DNA from 3 places in the Pseudoalteromonas sp. 31A1 genome. Region 3 is predicted to be linked to each of the others. Evidence: predicted binding sites of a transcription regulator. Region 3 holds the regulator's gene; each other region holds the start of a gene.
The links. Region 3 encodes FliA, which starts transcription of late flagellar genes. Its sites were predicted from a motif close to CTAAAGNTNNNNNNNNNNNNGCCGATA; they were not measured.
Positions count from the first base shown of each region.

Region 1 (6,495 bases), on a different contig from region 3:
GATGATTCTAATGCTCTACGTACTGAGACGGATCAGTCAGTGTAACTAGCTTTACCGCTAGCTTATTGCTAAACACATCAGCCGTTGCATAATATTGCAGCGGCTTTTTTATGTCTGTTAGTTTATTCACACACAAGTTAAGTTGGTTAAGTAGGTAGTTGACTCTGTTTGCTATCGCTACACCTGAATCAAGTAATTTTACATTCCCTTTAAAATACTGACTAATAGGCTCTGCTAATATTGGAAAGTGCGTACATCCTAATACAAGTACATCTATAGTTTTATCTATATGTAGGTCATCAAGCACTTGATGCAACTTGTTTGTATCAAAAGACTCTGTAAAAAAGTATTGCTCAGCTAAAGTTACTAACTCCACACTGCTATATAGATTAACGGTTACATTACGTGCATGCTCAGTAATTAATGTTTTAGTGTATGAACTGGCGACCGTTGCCGGTGTGGCTAATAAGCCAATATGATTTGAACGTGTTAACTCTGCCGCAGGCTTTATTGCTGGCACAACACCTACTATAGGAATATCTGTCATTTGGCGAACAGCGCTAAGTGCAGATGTAGAAGCGGTATTACACGCTATTACAATTAAATCAACGTTAAGCGTATTAGCTTTGATGAAATGAATAAGTGAGCATAATCGGTTAATGATTGTTTTTTGGGATTGAGCACCATAAGGTAGTAATGCATTATCCATAAAATAACTGTACTGAGCATTGGGGATACTTTGCTTTATATGCTCAAGTACAGTAGTTCCACCAATACCTGAATCAAAGACCATTATATGCGCTGACAAACTACCGTTCCCACTTTACTTTAAGAACGGCAGTTTGCCATGAGATATTTATAAAAGAAAGTAGTTTAACTTTGCGTGGTTTCTAAATCAGCAAGCTCGTCGGCTGCCGAATTTAACTGATTAAGGTTTTCGAACATAGACTTTGTGTAATCCACTAACTTATCTATTTGCTCCTGATCTTGATTTAACCATTGGAGAATGCCAGCTAGCTGATTTTGTAATCCAAGCTCACCCGCTTTTTCAAAAGCATTTTTAAGGTCATCATTAAAAGGAGCTAAACCTTCCGCTACTCGTTTTTCTGGTGCTGGTCTATATTCTTCATAGCTTTTAACTGTTGCTATTGTTTTTGTTTGGCGTAAATCCATAGAAAAAGCCACCAGCTGATCGCTGTCTAAACTCAGCTCTTGCGCTTGTTCAAATGCTTCATCTAAATCACCACCAAAAAAGGTTTTACTTAGATCTTGTAAGTCTTCCATCATTGCATTAATAGCTTCTTGCTCTTGCTCATTTAAGTCACCATTAACCGACATCGAAAATGATACCTGTCGAGATTGCGATGATGAGCTTGCAAACGACTCGCTATTACTGTTTTGCTGATAGCCACTTGCCGACTGAGATTCAAATGCATCTGCAAAGCTAATACTTACCTCGTCACCCTCTGCGGTGGTAAATTTATACTCTGCATTACTCGTCATACTGACATATTGAGCCTGGCTTATATTTACGCTGGCAGGTTGTGGGTTAAATAACGACTCTTCAAACTTATCGAGCCCATTGTAAATTCCCTCTTTGGACTTATTAATCCCCTCTTCCATGTCATCATTAAATACACCTGTACCTTTGAGTTCATCAACAGCGTCGTCAATCCCTATTTGGACTCCTTTGCGCGCGTCGCCTAACATATCTTTGAGCTTTTCGTCATCAGCGCCATTAGCTTTTGCTTTATTAACAGCACGACTTACAAAATCGAGTACGTTTTTTACTATTTCATCAAAATCAAATAGTGGTTTATCTGCTTTTTTTTCTGCGATAGGCAATCCAAGCTGCTCAGCCATTTTATCGCCAAGCACCTTTGCGGCCAACTCTCGGCCTCGTTGTTGATAGCTATCTTGAGGAGACGTAATTGTAGGTTGCTGTATATCAGCTTTATTATTGAATTTATTGATGTTGTTGTTTGGCGTAAAGCCATAATTACCTATTTTCATGATTCGTCTCCTAAGCGTGCGTAGTTTATTATCGGCTATAACAACAAAAACTAAAGTACAATGTTCAATAAAACAGCATAAATGCTAGCCAAAACTAGACAAATACGCAGCGCTCCCTACAATAGCGCCGATAAACAGATCTTAGATAAGGTAGTAGCGTTAATGGCAGTTATTAAAATAGATACCACACAGTACCAAACGCAGTTAAGTGAAAAAGAGCAGCGTATTAGTGCACAGTTCCAACGTTTTGGTGTGGAGCAACTAGAAGTATTTAGCTCAGAGCCAACTAACTACCGCCAACGTGCTGAATTTAGAGTATGGCACGACGGTGACGATCTGTTTCACATTATGTTTGATCAACAAACAAAAGAAAAAATCCGTGTTGATACATTTGATCCAGCAGCGCCTCTAGTTGGTGAAATAATGCAGGTGATGATTGAGCATCTTAAGCCTTGTGAAATATTACGTCGTAAGTTATTTCAAATCGATTACCTATCCACGCTAAGCGGTGAAATTTTAGTAAGCTTGCTTTATCACAAACCACTTGATGATGAATGGTTAAGTGAAATTAAAGCGCTTAAAGAAAAACTAAGCAGTAAATACAAAATTGACTTTATCGGCCGTGCTCGCAAACAAAAAGAAGTGCTGGGTGATGACTTTGTAACTGAGCGTTTAACAGTTAATGGTCAAGAGCTTATTTATCAACAAGTAGAAAATAGCTTTACTCAGCCTAATGCAAAAGTAAATATTAATATGCTGGAGTGGGCGCAAGATTTATGTAAACCACTTAAAAATGATTTATTAGAACTGTATTGCGGTAACGGTAACTTTTCAATTGCGTTAGCGGGCTGTTTTAATAAAGTATTAGCAACAGAAATATCAAAATCATCTGTTCATTCTGCTCAATACAATATTGCTAAAAATAACGTAGAGAACTTAGATATTATTCGTATGTCTAGTGAAGAGTTTACTCAAGCAATGAATGGCGAGCGTACTTTCTCTCGTTTAGACGGTATTGACCTTAAAAGCTATGACTGCCAAACCATATTAGTTGATCCACCGCGCGCGGGCATGGATGAATTAACGTGTGACTTAGTAGCTAACTACGAAAGCATAATTTATATATCGTGTAATCCTGAAACCCTTGAGCGTGACCTTGATCACCTAACACGTACGCACAACGTTAAGCGCTTTGCTATATTTGATCAGTTCCCATATACACATCACATTGAGTCGGGTGTTTTCTTGCAGCGCAAATAAATACGCTCAGTAAACGTTACCCATAAAAAAAGCTCCTTGTAGGAGCTTTTTTAGTTTTAGCTAAACTTACTTGTTAGCTAAGTAATTAATCAGTTTGCTAATATCTTCTGGTTCAGTAATACCCGACTCACGACCTAGGTTTAATTTATACTTACCATTTACAATAAATGTAGGTACGCCACGTAGTGCGCCTTTTTCTTTAAAGTAGTCTTGATCGCGTTTCATTTTAGAGCTCAGCGTACGTACCGAGAAGCTTTTAAACAGCTTATCAAACTTATCGCCATCAACGCCCTGCGCTACAAATATATCTTTTACATCTGCAAGCTCATTAAAACTAGCGCGCTTTGTATGAATATGATTAAAGATTGCAGAGACAATTTTATCTTTTTGCGGAAGCACTTCTGCAGTAGCGAGTGCTTGGCTCATCATCTGTTGGTTTTCTGGGTCGCGTACACCTACAAAATCAACATGGCTCTTTTTAAATTTAACGTTTTTATCAAGCTTAGGCTTAAACTCACCAATTAGTGCTTCCATGTTATTACATGCAGGGCAGTAAAATGAGAAAAACTCTTTAATTTCTGGCTTTTTTGTTGCGCGCTCAGAAACAACGTCGTAATGCACGCCTTCTTCATACGTTGCTGCAAAGCTTGTTGCCGCCATAGGAAGTAGTACTGCAAGCAAACCTGCTTTAACTAATTTAATCATTATTATGCTCCGAAATTTATAGTGCTAATAAAAACGCTACTAACTCATCAAGTTCTTTTTGATTTTTGATGGTGTTGAGGTTTATTTTATATTTATCGTTAACAATAAAAGTAGGTACACCTGTAAGTGCGCCTAATTTTGAATATTTATTTTGTTTGTTTTGCATTGCTTGCTCAGCCGAAATAACTGGCATGCTTGCAATTTCTTGATCAAACGTTGCGCTATCAATACCGTTTACTTCAAGTAATTTTTTAACGTCTTTCATTTCAGTTAAAGGAGCACGCTGAACATGAATACTTTTAAAAATTTGATCGCTAATACTCTGCGCCTGACCATGCTGCTTAGCAATTAAGTAGGCAAAGCTTAAATTACTTTGTGCTTGTGGCGACACGCCACCTAAAAAGTTCACGTGGTTTTTAATAAACTCCGCGCCTTCTGGCAAGCCTTGTTCAATTGCTTTTGCTACTGGTTCAAACTTAAAGCAATGTGGACAGTAAAATGAGAAAAACTCGGTTACTTGTGGTGATGTACTTTTGTCTACATCAATAACAGTGTATTGATTATCAACTTCAAACTGTGCAGCAAGTGCTGCAAATGGTAAACATAAAAGTAATAAACTCAGTTTTAATTTTTTAAGCATTTGTATCTCGTTGTACTTGTCTTTAAATAAAATATTACGGCAATAACTTTAACGGTGCTTCTTGCAGTGCTGCAAGTTGCTCCTTCAGTGCTAAAATTTGTTGCTCCCAGTATTTGTCATCAGCAAACCATGTAAAGTTCCGCACAAAGGCAGGATCGCTCCATCGTTTAGCTACCCATCCCATATAATGGATAATACGCATCGCTCGCAGCGGTTCAATTAATTTGAGTTGAGAGTGATCAAAATCACAAAACTCTTCATACGCACTCACAAGGGTGTCTAACTGTAACAGTTGCGTCGCTCTATCGCCACTGAGCATCATCCATAAATCTTGGATTGCAGGACCTTGGCGGCTGTCATCTAAGTCAACAAACATGAGCGCATCACCTGCCCACAAAATATTACCAACGTGGCAGTCACCATGTAAGCGAATACTTTGCACATCTTTATACTGTTTTTGCGCCTGCTCTATCACTAAATCTAAAATAGTATAAAAGGCAGTATTTATTCCCATAGGCACTAAGTTACTTTTTTGAAGATGAACTTTGGCTGTATGTAAATACTCCTCGCAGGTAACTGTTGGCCTATAAGTAAAAGGTTTTGTTTTAGCGACTTGGTGCATACGGCCAATTAAACGCCCCATTACATCAAGCTGGTCTAAATTATCAACCTCGAATAAACGCCCGCCGACACTTGGAAACAACACAAACAAATAACCTTCGTGTTCAAACAAGCTTTGTCCATTATATAAAATAGGGGCAACAACAGGCACTTCCGCTTCTGCCAGTTCAAATGCAAAATCATGCTCTTCTTGAATTTGCTCCCTACTCCAGCGCTCTGGGCGATAAAACTTCACTACGTAACGCAGGCCATCATCGGCTTTAAATTGGTACACTCTGTTTTCATAGCTATTGAGTGCCAACAAACCAGATTCAGCGTACACACCTACGCTTTCTATTGCATCGAGTATTAGGTCAGGTGTTAAGTCAATAAAACTAAATTTACTCATACTCTTCTTATATAAAATAAAAAGCGGGTTATATACCCGCTTTTGTTAATTGCTATATCAACTTACCTATTTAAGGTAGGTTGTGATTATCGCGCTTTAAAAAAGTTACTCGACTGCGATATTGTCTCATCCGGCTCATCTACCGGTGAAAGCACAAAGTTAAACTCTGTCATCGACACCTTCAAATCATAAGGGTCCATTACAAGCGACAATGGCACATTATGAGATTGCCCTGCCTGCACAGTAAATGACTGCTTACCAATATACTTAAAGTTATCTAACCCTTGCACTTTAATATTAAAAGTTTGCTCGTACTGCGCCTTGTTGATTACCTTTAATGTGTAGGTGTTCTCTACTAAACCATCAAAATCGACACGATATAATTGGTTTCGATCACGAATGATATCAAAGTCCATTGTTTTACGCAGCGCTATATTAGCTACAAGTGCTCCCGTAAGCACAACAAGTATGACCGTGTAACCAATGATTTTAGCTCGTAGTGGATTCGTTTTATTTTCTGGGGTTTCGAGGTTTCGCTCTGTCGTATATGAAATAAGTCCACGCGGGTATTCCATTTTATCCATTACGCCATCACACGCATCAATACATGCACCACAGTTAATACACTCAGCTTGCAGCCCATTTCTAATATCAATACCTGTTGGGCACACTTGAACACACAGGTTGCAGTCGATACAGTCGCCTAGCTCTAAATCTTCATGATCTACTTTACGTGAACGAGGACCACGGCTTTCACCACGGCTTTCGTCGTACGTTACAGTGTATGTATCTTTATCAAACATAGCTGATTGAAAACGTGAGTAAGGGCAAATGTGTAAACACATAATTTCTCGCATCCAACCGGCAT
Region 1 covers NZ_WTKY01000034.1:744-7,238, forward strand. The annotation lists gene GQR52_RS19240 (RNA-binding protein) at 1-45, shown strand, start outside; gene murI (glutamate racemase) at 8-808, opposite strand; gene GQR52_RS19250 (DUF5610 domain-containing protein) at 874-2,013, opposite strand; gene trmA (tRNA (uridine(54)-C5)-methyltransferase TrmA) at 2,176-3,273, shown strand; gene GQR52_RS19260 (thiol:disulfide interchange protein DsbA/DsbL) at 3,340-3,978, opposite strand; gene GQR52_RS19265 (thiol:disulfide interchange protein DsbA/DsbL) at 3,995-4,618, opposite strand; gene GQR52_RS19270 (serine/threonine protein kinase) at 4,653-5,627, opposite strand; gene ccoG (cytochrome c oxidase accessory protein CcoG) at 5,714-6,495, opposite strand, start outside.
Region 1: GQR52_RS19250 (DUF5610 domain-containing protein) is a predicted target of FliA. The motif match lies at 2,043-2,069, and genes of this name have one in related genera.

Region 2 (6,495 bases), on a different contig from region 3:
CTCATTCAACAGCGCTATATTTGCAAAGGGTTGGATCTGTGTTGTATCACCTTTTTGTTGATAAACAACTCCCTCTACTTCACTGGCATTATTTAATGCGAAGTCCATATACTCTACAAAACCAGCCCTTGGTGTAATAGAAAAACCCTCATTAGCTGGTATTAAAAACGGATCTTCAAAACTATTTCTATCAAGTATTATATCTGTTGTACGATTTGCTGGCATTGAAGTTAATAGCGCAACGCCGTGTTCGTCTGTAATTGCTTGACGATAATTGTGAACGCCTTTTACTTTTACGCCGGCAACGCCGTGCTCATCATCATCCATAATACCGTTATTATTTTGATCTAAAAATACGCGTAACATTAAGCTACCTGTGTTAGTTAAGCTGCGCTTAGAGACAAAATATGTATTGTGTTCAACATCAAACCCTAAGCTAAAACGGCTATAAATGCCGAGCCGCCAATCATCGTTACTGTTGTAGTTTAAGTTACTCGTTAAACTAAACTTGTCGCTTTGCCAATTGAGCCCTAATTCGGCCGATTGAATATTATTACGAAGTGAATCAGTTAAAGTAAGTTCCGCTTGTAAATCTCGGCCCAAGTTGCGGCTAAACTCAGCCTCGTAACTAACAAGCTCACTTACTGGCGATATACTATAATCTATACCAAACCTTGTGTAGGTTCTCCCAAAGCGCTTTTGAAAACGTGTTGTTCCAAAAGTACTCTTAGAGCTATCGTCTTGTTGCCACAGCAATTGGTTACTTAGTGCAAATCCTGAGTATGAGTAGTTGAACTGGTTGCGTACTTGTTTAAAGCGCCCTCTAGTATCACTATCGTCATATAGGATGTTATTTTGATAAGAAAGGCGTCCATAGGTATTATTCATTAGCCCACCAGCTAAATTTATTTGGTAGCTGTTAAAATATTGCTGCTGTTCGTCGGTACGATTTGTAGCGCTAAAAAGTAGTGATTGTTCGGCAATTTGAGTTCGGGCTGTAAATTCAAATTCTTGTTCATTGTTATTATTTCTTTCAACATTCGCATTTAATAATAATCGGTCAAATAAGCTTATGTTGGTACCAAATGCATACTTAAGTAAATCGTCATCTGTGTTTTTTTGACCTGATGTAGCAGTGTATACAGATATATTATCTGTAAGCCCTTGCTCATATCTACCCGCAATTTGCCAACCCTGCCCCTGCGAGCTTGAAACATTGTTATTTAGTAATTGCTTGCCTTGTTCAGTAACCGACAATTCATAGTTACCTTGTCCCTGCTTAAGTTGATTTCCGTCCACAAAGTAATAATCACTTTTACGCTCAACTTGACCTTGAGGCCCATAAAAAATAAGCTCAAAATTATTAGCTCCGAATAATAGGTTTATATTATCAAAAATATAACGCCCATCTGCGAGGCTAAGCTGCTGGTCTATTAATATTTCATTACGATACAGCTCTACATCCCAACCTGGCTGTATAGCACCGCTTAAGTTAATTTGATTATTGACTATTTTTCTATTGGTTACATTATTAGAAACTTTAACACCTCGGGCATACTGACTACTGTAGCTATTACCAACTTGCGTGGCGATAACATCACCAAAAGATATTTCAGTAGGCATAAAGCTGTTTTTTATTTCTTTGTCTAAGTTTTGCTTTGTAAACGTTAACCTAGAGTTGGTAAGTAAGTCAGTACTTCGTCCCGACAAAAAATACTCTGCAGATAAATACGCAAAGTCTTGAGTGCCTAAAAGTGAATAGTTCGTAGAATGTCTATCATCGCTCGCGGTAAAATTTAGTTGTAAGTCGGCAACCGGAGAAGATAGCGCTTTATATGGGCTAGCTTTCCATGGCAGCGTAGGTGGCGATCTTTTGTTAGGTGATTTAAGGTTGCGCGACTGTCTGTATCTTTGTTGTTCAACCGGTAAGGGGCTCTCTGAGCTTATAAGTAATTCTAAATCTGGGTAATCAATATTAAACTCTAGATTTAAAGCATTATGTAAACTTTGAATATCTACATAAATATCATCTTCAATGGTAATTTGATTTTTTGCTAATAAGTAGCTCTGTGTAGGACTAGTAAATACAGCGGGTGTAACCGCTGCATTTAGAGAAAGAGGTTGTTGATTTGCTCCAACACCTTGAGCAATTCGATTGCTAGCATCAACATTCATTGCAAATTGTAGAATATCAAATAAGTCGCTTAAACTAACTTGTACACTTTGCTCGCTTTTAATTGCTGCAACTTCACCTAAGTAGTATGAGTTTAAATAAAGCGAAAGTATTAATAACTCGCCTGTGGCGATTCGCTGTTGCTGATTTTCTTTGTTTTTATAATCAATTACTTCAACGGGCTTAGTTAGCTTTAGTTCAATTGCGCGTAGTGTTGTTAAAGCATCCCCTACGGAAGAATTAGGATTAGCGATTACACTATTACTAAGCAAACTACTTATGCTTAGTAATAGTGCATACAATAAATTATTTAGCGTCATTCACTGTTAAAACATTAAGTGATTGTGAAGTTAAAGGCAGAGTGTATTGTGCAAATGTAAGGTCTTTATATTCTTGACTGCCTTCATATTTAAAAATGACTTTTCCTGCTTTATCTAAATTTTTGTCACTAAATAAACTAAGGGTTACAAACGCATTATCCACTTCTGGATAAATACTTAAATTACCAATTTCTGCAATTTTAACTTGCTCGTTATTACTATCAACAAAGTAAGCACTTAATTTACCGTAGCTACTAAACTTACCTTCTCGTTTTATATTCAATAAAAACTGAGGACGTTGATTGCTTTCATTTAGCACTAGCTTAGCTTGTTCTATGGCAACTACTGGCTGTTTAATGTCTTTACGTAACAAAATAGGTATACTGTAGCTCATAATCATATTAACTTTTATTGAGCTTGTTTTATTAGTATTTTCACCAGGCAATGCTTGAAATAGAAGATGAGAGCGGTACTCACCAGAAGCTAGGCCTTTAGGTTTACGTATTGCTATTTTTACTGTTTGTTTTTCACCTGGTGCTAAACGCATTTGTTTTGGTGACAAACGTGCCATTGAACTTAAACTTTCGCTTGTAGCCTCTGCCAACTGTATGTAGCCACCGCTAGGTTGCGCTTGCTTCTCACTCCATAAAACACGATATGTTTGATATTCATCCCCCGTATTAATTACGGTAACTTTAGCGGTTCGTTGACGTTCATCAAAACTAATACGGGTTGGAGAGATAAGTAAATTTGCGTATGCATTTTTTCCTAAAATACATACACTCAGTGCGAGCAGCATTACAACTTTATAAAGCATGTTTTTCCTTTAGTAATCAATCGTAATTTCTAATTGGGTGTCAGTAATAAAACGACCATCTAAGTAACTTTGGCTAGTCCCTGTCGTTATTAAACGGCCACCTACTTTGAGTAAAAGCTCTCCAAATTCATCGCTAGTTTGCGTTCTTGGTAAATCCACTAATACAACCGAAAACTTGGCACTATTAGCTCCTAGCGCTTCACTTTGCAATGTAGAGTCACTCGTTTTGTTAAACGATATTTGAGTAAGGGGAGGTAAATCAGTAAATAAAAGTTCTGCGGGATTACCCTCAGTTAATACGTAAATACTACCAAATGTGATTATTTCACCTTCATGGCTAATGGTTATAGAGCTTAAAGTATTATTTTGAGGGATAACTAAAGTGCCAAAATTAAGCGCTTCTTGTTGTATGCTTGCGCTATAGGCTTGCTCGCTAAACATTAACGAAAGCCAAGCAGAAACATACAAAAAGCGCATTGTTTGTTTAAACACTAATTAATATGACACTTCAATATTAAAGCTACCAGAATACTCACCATCAGGGTAATCCACACTTGATGCGTTTGATGAAGTAGAAAGAGTCGCGCCTATATTAAATGATACAGCGCCATCAACGCCAGCTTGTAGGTTGGGCGTAGCACTTGTATATAATCCACCAGCATTAGTGCCGCTCGTTATAAAGTAAGTCCAAGCACCTACAGTAAAATCAGGTTCATTCAACCCTTGACCAGCTAAAGGTTGTACTAAAGTATTTAATGGGTCGCTAATGGTTAAAATAGAATTTGGTACTACATCTGACACACTAAAAGCGCCCGCTTCACCACCTTCAATTATTGAGATACTCGCAGCGTTACCAGTTGGATTATCTTGTGAAGTAACATTGCTAGCAGCTGGATCAGGATTAACTGTCAGCGTTGCTTGTTCGGCGCCTAATGGATCTGAAATAGCACGAATAGTACCAAAATTTAAATCGTTATCTTTTGTGAGTACTACAGCATTTTGTACTGTTACTTTCGCTTCAAATGACTCTGTAGCAGCATAAGTGCTAAACGAGCTGACCACGGTGGCTACAGCTAATGCAGATAAATAAAACTTCATGCTAAATCCTTATAAGAAAATGGGCTTTATCAAATATTTGCCCAACTATAGTTAGTATCGACTATTAGTACAAATACTTTAATACTATATAAGTTTAAAAGGCCTAATTTATTAATTATATTGGTTTTCCGACAAAAGCAGCAATATTACATACTTGATCAAGCTGATTAGCTAAATAACAAAACGCACTTACTTGAGCATCGTTTTTAAATGGACCTACACGTAATCCATACAAAGTCATATTATTATTTTTACGTTCAAACATAGTAAAATTAAATTGAGTAAATGCACTGGGGTATAATTGCTTAAGCCTTTCGACTCTTGCTTTAACAAGCTCTGGCTTTAAATACCAACCAAGCTGTGCTCCAATTTTAGTTTCATCTGTTAAGGTGAGTTCTGAATTTTGTAAGTTTGGTGTTTTTACTTCGGGAGTGTTATTTAGTGCCGTCGGTTCCAAATTCTGTGAAGGCTGATTACCATAGGTGATATCGGTTTTACTTTGCATGAGTAAAGGAGGGTTTTCAGTTAATTCACTTCGAGACGATAACGCCATAATTAACAGCTGTAAATCATCTTCCATAGCAGTTAAACGACCAATGCTTTCTTGCTGTAAGTGCCACTGCGAAACATACTCTTTTACTTGTTTATCAGTAATTAAAGAATGCTGCACGCTCTCGTTATTTACAGTTGCGCTGCTACATCCATATAAATAAAAAGATAAGAATAAAACTGATATTAAATGACAAGACTTAAAATACCGCATTGCAAAATGCACTCTACTAACCAAGATAATAAATCAAAGCAAATTTTGCGCCACTTTATAGCAACTTTTTAATTAAGTAGTTTATTTTGAGGTAAGAAAAGCCATATCGATAACAAGGCAAAATTTCATCATTTAGTTGGTATCACTAATTGTTGCTGCATTGCTCTAACTCCGGCATACATGCCGTCGTATATCAAAAATTATTAGCGAAGTTAGCGTCAGGTCTAATCCTTCAAATTGATTAGGTATTATTGTAGATTGATATTACATGCTGTGCGCTAAAGCTTTACTGGCTTATCAGTGTAGTTACTTACTATGCAATCGAGTTTATATAACTTGAATACGTCACAGTCTGCTTTTGCATTTTTAAAGTTTTGGTAAGAGCCAAGTTTCAGCCTGTAAAACATTTTGTCGTTTATTTTGGCGGTTTCTACGTTAGTCAATATTTTGTCTCTAAACAACGGTGCTGCTTTAGTATTTAGCTCTTGCCATGCTTTAGCCACACCTTGCTCTGAGTCAACCGAAGCTACCTGTAAAGCAAATACATGTTTAGGTTTATTTAATTTTACAGTTTGTTTTTTATTACTGTAATTTTGTTTAACTTGTTGGCGTGATTTAACATTACGTGTGTTTCGTGGTGAGCGTACAGACTTGCTGCTATACCCTTGATTAGACTGCGCAATAGCTTTGCTGTTTATAATATCGATATGATTTACGAGGTAAGTTATTTCTTTTTCTAATCTTAAAATTCGCTCTATGCCTTCACGAGCTTGTTGCCACTGCATTGCGGCATCTTTTAGCTGTGCAAGTTCAAGGGCTGTAATTGATACGTAGTCAGGCGAGTTACTTTGAGGTTGTTCATCAATGGTTTTTATTTCAGGCGAGACGCTGCATGCTGTACCAAATAAAAGCATTAGCAAGCTAAGTAAAAGCCCAATATTATTTTTTTTATATATAAACATGTATTAGTTGTCCTGAAAGCAGTGTTTTTACACTACATTTCAGTTAAACATTCTCACAAGAAAGCGTTTAACTTTATTTAAGCTGTGAGCTATAAAACTTAGCTCTTCGCATGCTTGTCAGTATTTCGTAAAACACAACGCTGCATACTCCACCCCTTCCTTGAGAGCATTATTTAATACAAATTCAATGCCAATTAACACAAACTTTACAACATAAATAACAATATGTCTGTAATGACTTAAAAACTTTTATTTTAGAGCTATTCCTTTTCTTATTTTATTCTAGGGCCTGTTGACCTTTCAGGATTAAAATTTGTTCAATCTAGGGGCCATTTAATCGCGGCGCGAGGTTTGTAACCTAG
Region 2 covers NZ_WTKY01000003.1:43,225-49,719, forward strand. The annotation lists gene GQR52_RS04050 (hypothetical protein) at 1-2,445, opposite strand, end outside; gene GQR52_RS04055 (fimbria/pilus periplasmic chaperone) at 2,480-3,310, opposite strand; gene GQR52_RS04060 (DUF4402 domain-containing protein) at 3,320-3,802, opposite strand; gene GQR52_RS04065 (DUF4402 domain-containing protein) at 3,806-4,408, opposite strand; gene GQR52_RS04070 (SPOR domain-containing protein) at 4,524-5,078, opposite strand; gene GQR52_RS04075 (SPOR domain-containing protein) at 5,450-6,133, opposite strand.
Region 2: GQR52_RS04065 (DUF4402 domain-containing protein) is a predicted target of FliA. The motif match lies at 4,464-4,490, and genes of this name have one in related genera.

Region 3 (6,495 bases):
ATGTTGTAGGGGCTGCTCTTTGAAAGCTTCTATCGGGTTGTTTTATCGAAGGTGTTAGTATGTTTGTTCTTTGCGAAAGTGAGCTTGTTATCGGTTTAGTTGATATTACTGGCTTAGGTGGTGTTGCAGCTTTAAACGTTCGCGGTAAACGTCTTCGCCCTATATCTTTCACTTTATTTTGTAAAAGCTTTATAGCGTCTTCATTATTGCGAGCGATGTCTTCAAATTTTTTCGGTAAAAAATCCATTGCTCCAGCATCTAGCGCATCAAACGTTGCTGTTGCGCCATCACGTGTTAGTGATGAAAACATTAAGATCGGGGTTGGATTACTCGCCATTATCTCTTTAACTGCACTAATACCATCAAGCACAGGCATTTCGACATCCATAGTGATCATATCTGGACGTAGCTGAGCTGCTTTTTCAACAGCTTCTCTGCCATTCACAGCAAAGCCTATAACTTGTATGTCGCTATCTTGCTCAAGAATTTCGCTTACCCTGCGGCGAAAAAAGCTTGAATCATCAACAACTAAAACTTTAACGGCCATTTAGCTCTCTTATTAAATTTATGCGTAGGTATATATTAAATATATACCTACTTTATTATTAGCCTGCGTAATGTTTTAACATGTTTGGAACGTCTAAAATCAGTGCAATGCCACCATCCGAAGTTATTGTAGCACCTGCCATACCTGGTGTTCCTTGAAGTAACGCATCAAGCGGCTTAATCACTACTTCTTCTTGGCCAATTAATGAGTCAACAACAAAACCAATTTGCTGCGTACCAATTTGCACAATAACTACATGGCCTTTTGCTTTTCGCTGTGAACGATCTGAGCCTTTAACTAACCAGTGCTCGAGGTAGAATAACGGTATTGCCTTTTTACGCACAATAATTGTTAATTGCCCATCAACCACATTTGTTTTCGTTAAATCTAAGTTGAATATTTCACTAACACCTGCAAGTGGTAACGCAAATGTTTGTGCGCCAACAATTACCATTAAGGTCGGTAATATGGCTAAGGTAAGTGGTACTTTTATCTCTAAAATAGTACCTACACCTAACTCAGATTGAATACTTACAGAGCCGTTTAATTGGGTGATTTTAGTTTTCACCACATCCATTCCAACACCACGACCTGAAATGTCAGATATCTCTTCTTTTGTAGAAAAGCCAGGTGCAAAAATTAGGTTGTATGCTTCAGTGTCAGAAAGTCGACTCGCTTGATCGTGATCGAGCACGCCTTTACTAATTGCTATTTTTTTCAGTTTCTCAGCATCCATACCAGCGCCATCATCTTTAATGGTCAACAAAATATGGTCGCCTTCCTGAGACGCTGATAAAGTAACATTACCTGTTCTAGGCTTACCGGCAGCCTCACGAACAGCTGGCATTTCAATACCGTGGTCAACTGAGTTTCGAACTAAATGCACAAGCGGATCGGCTAGTGCTTCCACTAAGTTTTTATCTAAATCGGTTTCTTCACCTACAAGTTGTAAGTCAATGTCTTTGTTTAAGCTGCGTGCTAAATCGCGTACTACGCGAGGGAAACGACCAAATACCTTTTTAATTGGTTGCATTCGCGTTTGCATAACCGCGCCTTGAATATCAGCAGTCACTACATCTAAGTTAGAGATTGCTTTACCCATTGCTTCACTGTCTGAATTGGTCGCTAAACTAACCAAACGATTTCGCACAAGTACTAACTCACCAACCATATTCATAATTTGGTCAAGTCGTTTTGTATCTACGCGAACTGTCGTCTCTGCTGCTGGTGGCGCTGATTTTTTAGGCGTTGCTGGCGCTGCTTTAGCAACCGGTTTTTCTACCGGTTTAGAAGCGGGTGCTTTTACAGGTTCTGGTTTTTTTACAGGCACACTCGCTTTTGCAGCTGGTTTAGCTGGGATATTGGGCTGTTTCACAGCTGGAGTGCTTTCTATTGATTTAGGTGCAGTGCCTTTACCATGAAGTTCATCAAGAAGCGCTTCAAATTCATCATCACTAATTTCATCATCTGATGAATTAGCAGTATTTGACGCTGGTTTAGCTGGTTCTACAGGTGCTTTAACTACACTACTTTGCTCAGGTGCTTTACTCTCAACCTCACCAAAACTGCCAACTCCATGTAACTCGTCTAATAAGCTGTCAAATTCATCATCAGTAATATCACCATTAAAATCACTGCTACTTGCTACTGGCTTTTCAACTGCAGGACCTTGTCCTTTACCGTGTAGTTCATCAAGTAAGTTTTCAAATTCATCTTCAGTGATTTCGTTTATTTCAGCATCACTAACCGAAGGAGTTCCGCTAAACATTTCATCAAATGCAAATGGATCTTCCTCATCAGCTATTGGCGTATCAACTACTTCATCAAGAGGTTGTTCAACGTCAGTTTCTGAAGCGACTCCGTTAAGCTCGGCTTCTGTTGGAGGTAGGCCCAAAATATGGAGGGTTTGAAGTAACTCAGGATCTGCTGGTTCTGGCTTATCCCTATTTTGGATAGTCGCGAACATTTCATTAATGGTGTCGAGCGCTTGTAAAATAACATCCATTAACTCTGAATTGACCGTTCGCACGCCTTGACGTAGTAAATCAAATACGTTTTCAGCGCCGTGGCAAGCATCAACAAGTTCTGTCATAGCTAAAAAACCTGCACCACCTTTTACAGTGTGAAAGCCTCTAAATATGGCATTTAGTAACTCGGTATCTTCTGGATTATTTTCCAGTTCAACTAACTGTTCAGATAAAAGCTCTAGGATTTCTCCTGCCTCTACAAGAAAGTCTTGTAAAATATCTTCATCGACTTCAAACATGCAGTTACTCTCCTCTTAGAAGCCCAAACTTGATAAAAGATCATCGACTTCATCTTGATCAGATACAACATCATTACGCGATTCTTTATCAATAATAGGGCCTTCAGGACCTGCTAAAGTTTGTGTGGCAACTGGTTCTTTTATTTTTTGTTGTTCTACTTTATTCGCTGTGTTGTCACTGTCATCTTGTTCAGCAAACGCTGTTAAAAGATGAAGTAAGCTTTCTTCTACTTCTCTAACAAGTTCTATAACACGGCGAATAACTTGACCTGTTAAGTCTTGATAGTCTTGAGCCATTAGTACATTTGTCATTAAGCTTTGAAGCTCATCCGTTTTATGATGAGAGTTATTCATAAACTTATCGATACTATGGCAAAGTTGTTTAAACTCACCAAGCTCAATCTCCCGGCTCATTAAACGATCCCATGTCGGTTTGATATGAGATATTTCATCTGCAAGTTGCTGAGCTATAGGTAAACTAGCCTCAACAGCATCCATTGTTTTATTAGCCGCATTTTCTGTCATTTCTATAACATAATTAAGCCGCTTTTTAGCATCTGGAATCGCATCTGTCGTTATGTTAGTTAAGCGAGTATCAAGCTCAAAGCTTTTAAGTGCTTCGTGCAGTTGACGAGTCAACTTCCCAACTTCAGCAAATAATTTAGACTGCTCTTGCGAAGCTGTCTCTAAAATCAACTGATTAGCTTTATCTTGCTCATCGTTTTCTAAATAAATGACGAGTTGACGAGCTTGTTCTAACGTTATTTGAGGCGCAGCTGGTGCTGACATAAGCCTCTCCCCCATCATTAGCCTAAGCGTTCAAATACTTTTTCTAATTTAGTTTTTAATGTTCCAGCCGTAAATGGCTTAACAATATAACCATTAACGCCAGCTTGCGCTGCAGCTATTATTTGTTCTTTTTTAGCTTCTGCCGTTACCATCAATACAGGGATATGTTTTAACTTATCATCTGCACGAATTGCTCTTAAAAGGTCAATACCTTGCATTCCCGGCATATTCCAATCTGTAACCACAAAATCAAATACTTGATTTTGTAACATAGGCAAAGCTGTAGACCCGTCATCAGCTTCTTGAACATTAGTGAAACCTAAGTCACGTAATAGGTTTTTTATAATTCGTCTCATCGTTGAAAAATCATCAACTACAAGAATTTTCATGTTTTTATCCAAAACATCCCCCAGTGAGGTATTAACCTTAGTTTACTTACTACTAGTTTATCCAGTCATTGATTTTAGCTTTAAGCTTAATCATCGCCTGACCATGTATCTGACTTACACGCGATTCGCTTACATCGAGTATATGTCCTATTTCTTTTAAATTCATTTCATCGTTATAGTATAAAGAAAGTACCATTGCATCACGCTCTGGTAATGACTTTATTGCATTTAGCAAAGACTCATTAAACCGATCATTTTTAACATTATTAAAAGGTTTGTCTAGCGCTAAATCTTGGCCTACGGGAGTAATAACATCCTCATCTACACCAAGGTCTTCTATGCCTAATACTTTACTGGTATTAACATCATTTAAAATATGATGGTACTCATTGAGTGAAATTTCAAGTTTTTCAGCAACTTCTATATCTGTTGGTTCGCGATTCAAACTGCTTTCGAGCCCAGTAATTGCTTCTGCAACTTGTCGGCTTTTACGGTGTACTGAACGAGGAGCCCAATCACCACGGCGCATTTCATCAAGCATAGCCCCGCGAATACGAATACCGGCGAAGGTTTCAAAGCTTGCGCCTTTTGTTGCATCAAAGTTTTTTGAAGCTTCTATTAAACCTATCATTCCTGATTGAATTAAATCATCAAGCTGAACGCTAGGTGGTAATCGAGCAATTAGATGACATGCCACTTTTTTAACAAGTGATGCATGTTTCTCAACAATCACATTTAAGTTTTGTGTTGATTGATATCCCATAGCTCTATTCACCAATGTTGTCATAATTAGCCGTTTACTAGTTTCTCAATGAAAAACTCTAAATGCCCAGATGGTTGATTTGGTATTGGCCATTTAACTGCTTTTGTCGCCAGCGCTTTAAACGCGAGAGCGGCTGGCGAACTTGGAAAGAGCTCAACAATCACCTTTTGGCGACGTGTTGCTTTGCGCATATTTTCGTCATAAGGAACCGTTGCTACTAGCTCCATTGAAACATCTAAAAAGCGATCGGTAACTTTAGATAGTTTTGCAAACAATTCAGTGCCTTCACGCATACTGCGGACCATATTGGCAACAATTTTGAACTTATAAACACCGTGCTCGCGGCTTAATACTTTAATAAGTGCGTAAGCATCGGTTATTGATGTTGGTTCATCGCACACTACAACCATTACATCTTGTGCTGCTCGTGAGAAGCTTAGCACCATGTCTGAAATACCAGCGGCTGTATCTACAATTAAAATATCAAATTCGGTATTCAATTCGCTAAATGCACGAATTAGCCCGGCATGCTCAGATGGCGATAATTCAACCATACTTTGCGAGCCCGATGTAGCAGGTACAATTTTAATACCAGCAGGCCCTTCAACTAAAATCTCGTCAAGCTCACATTCACCTGACAAAACGTGTGATAAATTGCGCTCTACACGTAAACCAAGCATCACATCACAGTTTGCTAAACCTAGGTCAGCATCCAGCACTAATACTCTATTACCTTGTTGCCCTAGTGCAATAGCGGTATTTAGAGAAACATTTGTTTTCCCCACCCCACCTTTACCACCGGTTACAGCGATAACTTTTACGCCGTTGTTATTGTTTTGACTCATTTTGCGCAGGCCGCTTGCTTGATCTAATACTGTGTTAATCATACATCCCTACTGTACTTGGCGCCACTGCTTGGTGCCTTGAATGTTGTGCTTTTGCTCTTTTTAAATATAACTGCTCAGCCTTTTTCACTAGTTTTTCAGCATTTGCAACACGAATATCTTCTGGCACTCGTTGACCGTTAGTAAGATACCCTATTGGAAGGCGATTTTGAATCGCAATACTAATAATCTCACCCAAACTTAATGATTCATCTAACTTAGTGAAAATACAACCACTTAACTGTACTTTTTTAAAGTGACGTACTGTTTCTTGTAATACATTAATTTGTGCCGTCGCGCTTAGTACTAAGTAGCTGCGAATATCCACACGTTGGTTACGCATTAACGTGTTTAACTGCTCAGTTAAACGTAAATCTCGCTGACTCATACCTGCTGTATCAATTAATACTAGACGTTTATTTCGTAAATGATATAAAACTTCAGCTAATTCATTAGCATCTTTAACTTGCTTTACACCACAACCAATAATACGGCCGTAAGTAGCAAGCTGTTCATAAGCACCAATTCTGTATGTATCAGTGGTTATTAAGGCCACTTTATCAGCGCCATATTTTTGTGCGCCTAAAGCTGCAAGCTTAGCAACTGTTGTTGTTTTACCAACACCTGTTGGACCCACTAACGCATATACACCACCTTGGCGAAGTATTTCATTATTGGTTGTTTGCATTTGATCTTCGACCATCGTTAACAACGCTTTCCAGCCTTGCTTACGAGATACATCATCAGGTACAAAACATGCCATTTGTTGCGCTACTTCTTTATCAATACCCATACCGACTAAGCGGTCAACCATGCAAGCGCGTGTTGGATCGCGACGCGCCATATCTTGCTGCATT
Region 3 covers NZ_WTKY01000013.1:25,793-32,287, reverse strand. The annotation lists gene GQR52_RS12735 (chemotaxis response regulator protein-glutamate methylesterase) at 1-547, opposite strand, end outside; gene GQR52_RS12730 (chemotaxis protein CheA) at 606-2,813, opposite strand; gene GQR52_RS12725 (protein phosphatase CheZ) at 2,829-3,602, opposite strand; gene cheY (chemotaxis response regulator CheY) at 3,620-4,003, opposite strand; gene GQR52_RS12715 (RNA polymerase sigma factor FliA) at 4,044-4,754, opposite strand; gene GQR52_RS12710 (MinD/ParA family protein) at 4,781-5,641, opposite strand; gene flhF (flagellar biosynthesis protein FlhF) at 5,634-6,495, opposite strand, start outside.